One region of the Microbulbifer epialgicus genome, then DNA from elsewhere that is predicted to be linked to it. Evidence: predicted binding sites of a transcription regulator. Region 1 holds the regulator's gene; each other region holds the start of a gene.
What was found. The regulator LexA, encoded in region 1, represses DNA repair genes until DNA is damaged. The targets are predictions, from matches to a motif close to ACTGTNTNTANANACAGT.

Region 1 (3,277 bases):
CTGCGGGAAAAGCGCCGCTGCGCCAAATGTGGTACGGCGATGGATAGCTATCTTCTTGATGAGCACCGCAAACTGCATATCTGTGGCAATAATCCGGATTGCAGTGGCTACGAAGTGGAGCAGGGTACCTTTAAAATTAAGGGCTATGACGGTCCAATTATCGAATGCGATAAGTGTGGCAGTGATATGCAGTTAAAGTCAGGTCGCTTCGGTAAATATTTTGGTTGTACCAATGAAACCTGTAAGAACACGCGTAAGCTGTTGAAGAATGGCCAGCCTGCCCCTCCCAAAATGGACCCGGTACCTATGCCGGAGTTGGCTTGCTTAAAGGTAGAAGACCACTACATCCTGCGTGATGGAGCTTCGGGCTTATTTCTTGCAGCCAGCCAGTTCCCCAAAAATCGAGAGACTCGCGCTCCCCTGGTTAGAGAGTTGCTCCCGCATAAAAGCGAGATCGACCCCAAATACAGTTTCCTATTCTCAGCACCTGTAGAGGATGATCAGGGGCGGGACACTGTAATTCGTTTTAGCCGCAAGACACAGGAACAATATGTACAGTCTGAAGAAGAGGGCAAAGCGACTGGTTGGCGAGCCTTCTATCGAGATGGTGGTTGGCAGGTTGAAGCTGGCAAGGCTACTACGGCGAAACGTAAACCTGTACGTAAGAAAGCGGCTGCAAAGAAGTAAATGAGTAACCCCTATACTGGCCAGGTTGCTTCAGCCTTGCGCAAAGCCCAGCTGTTGTTGCAGATGACCTGTGAAACGCCACTGCAAAGGACTGCGCTGGAGGAAGGGGTAATATTGCAGCTCTGGAAAGCCTACAAGGCTTTCCTCGCTGAATTGTCCCATCAATTGCAGCTGGATATTGAGCCTGAATCCCTGCAGATCATCGCAGACAGCCTAGAGGCTCAGGGGCGGGCCAGCAATGAAGTTAAGGAGCTACAGCAGTTGGGCTCTGAGTCTGATACCTGGCTGAGCCAGCTGCTGTTGATCTGGAGCCGGTTACTAAGCCTTTCCCCGAGTCCAGAGCCCATACGCAAAGGGGCCAACCTTATCCCTCTGCACAATGTTGCCAGTCCCGTACCTTTGGTTGTTTCTGCTGAAGTGCTACAGGAATGGCATGCGGCCCTGAGTGAGTTGGTACATCGGCAGCGCGCCAATTTGGAAGAGTGTTGAACCGGATACCTGCGTAGTTTCTTCCTTGTAGTTTGCGCCCACTGATACTTTTAAAAAGCCTGTGGTACACTTGGCGCAAACTGATGTGCCGTGAAGGAAAATCGAATGTCCTCAGAAACTTTTGAAATTATCGAGCTGGCCAATGGCGACGTGGCATTGCGCCGTGCCGGCCACAAGGAGGACCCTCTGGTGAGTATTCATTTCTCAGCCGAGAGTCTCCAGTTTCTGAGAAAACATAAAGTGGCCGTGGCCCGTGCAATGCTGGAAGCTGGTATTGAGGCAGTACAGAATTTGAATGATCTGGAGCCCGGGTACTTTGAGGAAGAAGATGAGTCAATGCCGGTTAATCACACGATTCACTAATTGAAAGGTTAACGCAGATTTGAAACAACAGCGGCCAAAGGCCGCTGTTGTTGTTTTAGCCGGGGGCTATTGGTTGGGTAGTTAAGGGGTCTGGCGAATGACACCTACCGCCAGCCCCTCGATGACAAAATTCTTGTCCCGCATATCCACCTGGATGGTTTCAAAATCTTCATTTTCTGGCAGTAGTTGCACAGTTGCCTGATTGCCTTTTCGGCGAAAGCGTTTCACGGTTACCTCTTCGTCAATACGAGCTACGACAATCTGGCCATTCCTGACTTGCTCGGTTTTCTGTACTGCGAGAAGATCGCCATCCAAAATACCTGCGTCACGCATACTCATACCATGTACGCGCAACAGGTAGTCTGCTGGGGGGTGGAAGAAGCTGGCGGGGAGGTCGCAATAATCTTCGATATGCTCAGCTGCCAGAATGGGGCTGCCCGCCGCCACGCGCCCGACAATCGGCAAGCCCGATTGATGGTCGGGAATGCGAATTCCCCTGGAGGCGCCAGCGACCATCTCAATAGCCCCTTTTCGCGCTAGTGCTTTCAGGTGCTCTTCAGCGGCATTTGGCGAACGGAAACCCAGCTCTTGAGCGATCTCTGCTCGGGTCGGAGGATAGCCTGTATCGTCCAGATAGGCTTTGATCAGTTCTAAAACTTGAGTCTGACGTGCGGTGAGATTGGTCATAGAGTTACCTAGTTTTTCTGTATTTATATACAGTTGCTGGGATTATATACAGAATTAAGGTTCACGCAATCCTCACTCCCTCTCTCTTCATAAGCTGCTACATTGTTTATGAAAACAAGGCATGAAGACGATAGTTGAAAGACCTGACAGCGAGGGAAAAGAATAATGCTAGATGTAAAAATGCCAGAGGCCTGGCGAGTTCTACGCATACAGTCTGAATTGGTCGATGGAATAGAGCGTTTGGTGCCGCTCAGTGGGGCGGTAACCGTTTTTGGGGGGGCGAGATTTACCGAGGACAGTCCGGAATATCAACAGGGGGTAAAGTTGGGAGAGCTGTTGGCGGCGGAAGGTGTCCCGGTTATTACTGGTGGAGGTCCGGGACTGATGGAGGCCTGCAATCGAGGCGCTTTCGATCAACCCGGCACTTCAATTGGGCTAAATATTGAGCTGCCATTCGAGCAAACAGCGAACCCTTACCAGGATATCAGTTTAAATTTCCGATACTTTTTTGTTCGTAAATTTATGTTCGTTAAGCATGCCGTAGGCTTTGTAGGATTACCTGGAGGCTACGGAACACTGGATGAGCTGTTTGAAGCACTAACCTTGGTACAAACGCAAAAGGTGCGGCGTTTTCCAATAGTGCTGGTGGGTAAACGCTACTGGACGGGGCTTTATGACTGGTTGGTAAACACTGTGCTTGAGCGCAATTGTATTGATGCTAGTGATCTGGACTTGTTCCATATCGTCGATACTGTCGAAGAGACAGCGGACTTGATTATGAAATATATGCGTACTAGGGAATAACTAAAAGTAATTCAATTAGTGTTTTTAGGCTTCCCCCCATTTCAACCTCTCTAACTTACGAGGCAGCCCGTAGCCCATTTCAGGAAACCTAACTTTGCCTATTTTCGGTCCCCAATTATCGAGACTTGCTAGTTTAACAGACCTCTTATTATCTGCTCTGGAAAGTAGGCCAGATGAGACGGCACTTGTATCTGGAAATCAAATATGGACCTGGCGACAATTACAGCGGGATATTGATGCTTTTGCA
Region 2 (3,277 bases), on a different contig from region 1:
CCTTGCCGCAGGTGGCAGTAACCTCAAGGGAGGCCCCCGGTAAGCTACTTTGCCTTTCCAACTGGCGCTTGTGCTGGGTAAACGGCACCAGGGCCGCGCGAGTAGGCACTATGTCCAGACCGAACTGACTGGCAATCTCATAACCGAAACCGGTAGCGCCCATAGTGGGAATTGATAAACCACCGGTCGCCACTACCAGAGATTCACAGGAGACCGCCCCCATACTGGTTTCCACCCGGTAACCACCGCCCGCTGCCTTTACTCTGGAAATAGTACAGCGGGTACGAACCTGAGCTTTGGCAGTACGGCATTCCGCCAACAGTAAATCAACAATATCCTTGGATTTATTGTTGCAAAATAGTTGCCCGAGAGTTTTCTCGTTGTAGGGAATCCCGTGCTTTTCTACCAGCGCAATAAAATCCCATTGGCTATAACGTGCCAGGGCCGATTTGCAGAAATGTGGGTTGCGACTGTAGAAATTTTCTGCACTGGTATAGAGGTTGGTGAAATTGCAGCGGCCGCCGCCAGACATCAGTATTTTTTTACCGACTTTATTGGCATGGTCCAGCACCAGCACACTACGGCCGCGTTGACCAGCAGTAGCCGCACACATCAATCCCGCCGCCCCAGCGCCGATAATTAAGACATCGACGCGCTCAGGCAGCTGGCTTTTGGATACTTCGTTCATGGAGAATAGATAGCTGCGCAGCTCAACCGCCGCTGGCGATCACGTGCGCGGCAGGGTCACGCCACGCTGGCCCTGGTACTTGCCACCGCGATCAGCGTAGGACACATCGCAAACCTCGTCCGACTCGAAGAACAGCATCTGCGCTACCCCTTCGTTGGCGTAGATCTTCGCCGGCAGATTGGTGGTGTTTGAGAACTCAAGAGTCACATGCCCTTCCCACTCCGGCTCCAGCGGCGTCACATTAACGATAATACCGCAACGGGCATAAGTGGATTTGCCCAGGCAAACGGTTAAAACAGAGCGCGGAATCCGGAAATACTCCACAGTGCGTGCCAGGGCAAAAGAGTTCGGCGGGATAATACAGTGGTCACCTTCCACATCCACAAAGCTGTTTTCATCGAAGGTCTTCGGGTCAACAGTGGCTGAGTGCACATTGGTAAAAATCTTAAACTCTCGGGCGCAGCGCACATCGTAGCCATAGCTGGAGGTGCCATAGGAGATGAGTCGATCGCCATCATCGTTATGACGCACCTGGCCTGCCTCAAAAGGCTCAATCATGCCGTGCTGCTCGGCCATCCGGCGGATCCACTTGTCGGACTTGATACTCACTCCGTCCCCCTAAAAAAGAATTATCAGTGCTCGAATTAAGAGGCGGAATCATAGCGGGTTTGCGCTGTGCAAAAAAGTGCCAATACGCCCTTCTCTCTCTTGTTGCCTACAGATGATTACTGTATAAATTAACAGTATCACTGTACAAGCATACAGCCCACCTTCAGTACTGCACTGGGGACAGGGGCCCAATCGATTGGTGAAGTCGTGAGCAGCGCAGAAAACTTCTTTGAAAACAACCAGTTAGAGACTCAATCCAAACACCGCAAGCTGGAACACCTGCTTGCCAGAGCGGACATATGGCAAGCGGCCAACGAGCAACGGCGCTCGGGTACAGGTATCGCAAGTGGCTTTAGGAGCCTGGATGCCCTACTCAGTGGTCACGGCTGGCCCCGAGGAGCCACCACTGAGTTACTTATGGATCAAACCGGTGTTGGCGAACTGGCCCTATTGCTACCCAGCCTCGCCCGGCTTACCCAGGCGGAGCAAATGGTAATACTGGTCACCCCCCCCTTCATACCCTATGCGCCGGCCCTGGCCAGCAGTGGCGTGCACCTGGAGAAATTACTGCTGTTACACCCTCGTGGACAAAAGGATACTCTTTGGTCCCTGGAGCAATCCCTGCAATCCGGGAGCTGTGGCGCCCTATTGAGCTGGCAAGGGCAGCACTCCCTAGAAGACAAAGACCTGCGCCGCCTGCAGCTGGCAGCCCGCAACGGAGAGTGCCTGCACTTTCACTTCCGCCCGCTGGCAGAATCCGCCAACCCCTCCCCCGCCAGCCTGCGCCTACAGCTGGGCAGTGATGGTGCGCAACTAGCGGTAAAACTACTTAAACAGCTAGGTGGCCCCAGCGGCCAGTGTTTACACTTGGCTCGTCCAGCCAATCTGGTCCGCCGTGACCAGCCATTACACTGACTGCAATCAGCAGGCCCACTCCTATGCTTTGGCTCTGTATCCAATTTCCCAAACTCCCCCTGGAAGTTCTCACCCGCGCCCTGGATAAAAACGCGCAGACAGGGGCCCTTGCCGTGGTGGAGAAGCAACATATTGTCGAGTGTAATGAATCTGCCGGCGATCGCGGTGTGGAGCCCGGCCTCAGTATTGCCACCGCCTGCGCACTGAGCGCTGACCTTCAACTCCTGGAACGGGATTCGGAGCGGGAGCAACAGCAACTGGAACAGCTGGCACAGTGGGGCTACAGCTTTACTCCGGTAGTCTCCCCGGAGACAGCGAGCAGTATTGACAATGGCGATAGCCGCCCAGCTTGCCTGAACCTGGAATTAAGCGGCTGCCTAAAGGCCAATGGCGGTCTCAGGCCACTTTTGGAGCAACTCCAGGAAGAACTGAAGCTGATGGGTATTGGCAGTATTATGGGGCTAGGACACAGCCCCAGTGCTGCCCGTATGCTCAGCCAGCTAGCAGAACATCGACAGTGGCTGGCTCGAACCCATTCAGCACCTAGCCCACAGCAGTGGAAACAGTGGATCAGCTTTTCCCCAAGCAAGCTGCTCGATTGTGACAACAAAACCATTGCCAAGCTCTACGCCTGCGGCATCAAGCGGGTGAGCCAATTACTGGCCATTCCCCTGTCTGAGGTGGGCTCCCGCTTTGGCCGTTCATTCGTAGATTATTTAGCGCGCCTTAATGGCAGCCGCCAGGACCCGATACCCAGCTATCAACCTCCCGCCCAGTTCGAGAGCGAGCTATTTTTCCCCAGCCCCCTGGATAATAGCGAGCAGCTGCTTTTCCCCATCGGCCGCCTGCTCAGGGAGCTTTGCCAACAGTTGCAGCGACGCCAACTTTATACCCAGCAACTGCACTGGCAGCTGGACTTTGGACAGAATCAAAGGAAAGCGTTCACTGTGGAAATTTCCCGCCCGCAGCTGGAACCCCAACGCCTGATCGCATTGACAAAACTGCAACTCGAAAGGCACTCCCTGCAACACCCCGCACAAGCGCTACGCCTGAGCTGCAAAAAGC
Region 3 (3,277 bases), on a different contig from region 1:
ACAACCAAGTGCTTGGGACCAGTGGCGTCTGCAGTGATGTACGGCAGGTTCACTTCGGTCTGCTGGCTGGAGGACAGTTCGATCTTGGCTTTTTCTGCAGCTTCTTTTAGACGCTGCATAGCCAGGGGATCGCCTTTAAGATCGATGCCCTGGTCTTTCTTGAACTCTTCTGCGAGGTAGTCGATCAGACGCAGATCAAAGTCTTCACCGCCGAGGAAGGTGTCACCGTTGGTGGACAGTACTTCGAACTGTTTTTCGCCATCAACGTCGGCAATTTCAATGATGGAGATATCGAAAGTACCGCCACCCAGGTCAAACACCGCTACGGTGCGATCACCGCCCTGCTTGTCCAGGCCATAGGCCAGTGCTGCGGCAGTCGGTTCGTTAATAATGCGCTTAACGTCCAGGCCAGCGATACGGCCGGCGTCTTTGGTCGCCTGACGCTGGGAATCGTTAAAGTAGGCTGGCACGGTAATTACCGCAGCGTCCACTTTCTCACCGAGGAAATCTTCCGCGGTCTTTTTCATTTTCTTAAGGACTTCGGCAGAAATCTGCGGCGGCGCTTTCTTATCGCCCTTCGCTTCTACCCAGGCGTCACCGTTGTCAGCTTCGGTGATGGTGTAAGGAACCATCTTGATATCTTTCTGTACGACATCGTCCTTGAACTTACGGCCGATCAGGCGCTTAACCGCAAACAGGGTATTCTGGGGATTGGTCACCGCCTGACGCTTGGCGGACTGACCCACCAGGATTTCGTTGTCGTCAGTGAAAGCAACAATAGAAGGCGTAGTGCGATCGCCTTCGGCGTTCTCGATTACACGCGCTTTGTCACCATCCAGTACCGCTACACAACTGTTAGTGGTACCCAGGTCGATGCCGATAATTTTTCCCATTAGTCAATTCCTCGTTTGTTGCGCGCCGCCAGCTCTGATCTGTATACAACGCACGGATAATTCTTCTGATGTCAGCTATATTGGTGCCGGCCGATAAAATTCAAGGCCGTTTTACACTTCTGCTGTTACGGCGCTTTGCTGACCACCACCATGGCCGGGCGCACCAAGCGACCGTTGAGGCGATAACCTTTTTGAAATACTTCCAGAACCGTATTCGGCTCTACCTCCCCGTTGGGTATCTGGGTCATGGCTTGGTGCAATTCCGGGTCGAAGGGCTCACCGGCCGGATCGACGACTTCCACGGAATTTTTCGTCAGGGTATCGACGAAAGATTTGTGGGTAAGCTCAATTCCTTCCACCAACGCTTTGTTGGATTCATCAGCGCTATCGATAGTGGCGAGGGCGCGCTCCAGGTTGTCCACTACGGGCAGTAAATCCTGCAGCAGTTTCTCCACCGCAAACTTGCGCGCACGGTCGATATCCTGCTGGGCGCGGCGGCGGGCATTCTGCTCCTCAGCCTGGGCGCGCAGAGCGATATCTTTTTGCACCGCCAGCTGCTCTTGCAGCTTGATAATTTCATCGTGCAGCGCATCGGCACTTTCTGCCTCTTCGTGCAGAGCCTCCTCGGCCTGCTCGCGCTCGGCTGCGGAAGGGTCTTCTATCTCCGCGGAAACCGCCTCGTCTGTAGCTGTTGTGTGCTCGTCAGCCAGCGCTTCCGGCTGCACTCCCTCTGTAGTCTGATCTTCTTCGCTGCGCTCTCTGGCCACTGCTTTCTCCGTCGCGTCGACTCTGTCAGTAATGATGGGGCCCGTCCCGCGGGCTCTGGTGGCTATATGGGGCCATCCCCGCACAGTTCAAGTGGTTTTTCGCGCTAGCGCACAGTAGCTGGGAAATCTGTGCTTGACGTTGTAGCTAACCAGAGATGAATACTGTATAAATAACCACTAATTGGGTGTTCACGCCCATCCATAACAAGGACACAGAAGCGATCTCTATATGTTGCTGCACCTGTCTATCAGCCAGTTCACTCTGGTGGACCAACTGGAGTTGGAGTTTGGTCCCGGTACCAGCACCCTCACCGGCGAAACCGGCGCAGGTAAATCCATCACACTGGATGCATTGGGACTCGCCCTCGGAGGTCGCGGCAGTGCCGAACTTGTTCGCGCAGGGGCCAACCGCGCCGATATCAGTGCGACTTTTGATATCTCAGAGCACCCCGCCGCCGGCCCCTGGCTCGAATCCCAGGAGCTGGATGCAGGACAAGAAGTTATCCTGCGCCGCACCATCGGCGCAGACGGTCGCTCGCGGGCCTATATCAATGGCCAACCGGTAACCCTGCTGCAACTGCGTGCCCTGGGCGAGCAATTGATCGACATCCACAGCCAGCACGAACATCAATCCCTACTGAAAAAGGAAACCCACCGCCGCCTTCTGGACGAGTTTGCCCAAGCCCAAGAGCTGGCAGCTGAAACCCGCAGCCGCTACAAGACCTGGCAAGACCAATACCGCCGCTACCGCACCCTGGCCGACAGTGTTGAAGAGGCCGAGGCACGGCGCCACCTGTTGCAGTACCAACTCAAAGAGCTTGAGCATCTGGACTTGAGTGAGGGAGAAGTTGAAGCCCTGGAGAGTGAGCAACGCCAGTTGGCCAATGCCGGTGAAATCCTCAGCGGCAGCTACCAGCTGGCCGCCCTGCTATCCGGCGGCGAAGGCGATATCGCCGAGCAAATTCACCGCGCCCTTCAGCTTCTATCAGCCATGCCCGAGCAGGCACCGGCACTGGTGGAAGTGGCACAGATGCTCGACAGCGCACGCATCCAGGTGGATGAGGCTGCCGGCACTTTATCTCGGCATATCGACCGCTTTGAGATGGACCCGGAGCGCCTGTCAGAAGTAGAGGAACGCCTCAGCGCTATTTACCAGGCAGCGCGCAAACACCGGATACAACCCAAGGAACTGCCATCCCTGCAGCAACAGCTGCAAGAAGAACTGGACAATATAGGCTCCGCAGACGCCCTGGAACGACTCGCAGCGGAGTGCGAAAAACTGGAGCAGCAGTTCCGCAAAACTGCAGGCAAGTTGAGCAAACTGCGCTCAGAGGCTGCCACAGCCCTTGCCGATGCAGTAAATCAACAACTGGGCGATCTGGCCATGCCTCATGCACAGGTAGAACTGGCCCTGCAATCCCTGGATAAGCCCTGCAGCCATGGCCTGGAGGAGGTGGAAATCCTGATTTCCACCAACCCCGGTCAGCCACCGCGGCCCCTGGGTAAAATTGCCTCCGGCGGTGAACTATCGCGAGTCAGCCTCGCTATCCAGGTGGTAACGGCGCAAACTTCGCGCACCCCCACCCAGGTCTTCGATGAAGTGGATGTGGGCATCGG

Region 2: imuA (translesion DNA synthesis-associated protein ImuA) is a predicted target of LexA. The motif match lies at 1,416-1,433, and genes of this name have one in related genera.
Region 3: recN (DNA repair protein RecN) is a predicted target of LexA. The motif match lies at 1,822-1,839, and genes of this name have one in related genera.

Annotation. Positions count from the first base shown of each region.
Region 1 covers NZ_JBGMEK010000030.1:29,291-32,567, forward strand. The annotation lists gene topA (type I DNA topoisomerase) at 1-687, shown strand, start outside; gene ACCI49_RS13715 (DUF6586 family protein) at 688-1,176, shown strand; gene ACCI49_RS13720 (hypothetical protein) at 1,282-1,539, shown strand; gene lexA (transcriptional repressor LexA) at 1,621-2,226, opposite strand; gene ACCI49_RS13730 (LOG family protein) at 2,392-3,030, shown strand; gene ACCI49_RS13735 (class I adenylate-forming enzyme family protein) at 3,125-3,277, shown strand, end outside.
Region 2 covers NZ_JBGMEK010000032.1:8,961-12,237, forward strand. The annotation lists gene ACCI49_RS14190 (BaiN/RdsA family NAD(P)/FAD-dependent oxidoreductase) at 1-688, opposite strand, end outside; gene dcd (dCTP deaminase) at 728-1,297, opposite strand; gene imuA (translesion DNA synthesis-associated protein ImuA) at 1,505-2,212, shown strand; gene ACCI49_RS14205 (Y-family DNA polymerase) at 2,236-3,277, shown strand, end outside.
Region 3 covers NZ_JBGMEK010000014.1:61,387-64,663, forward strand. The annotation lists gene dnaK (molecular chaperone DnaK) at 1-893, opposite strand, end outside; gene grpE (nucleotide exchange factor GrpE) at 1,019-1,660, opposite strand; gene recN (DNA repair protein RecN) at 1,890-3,277, shown strand, end outside.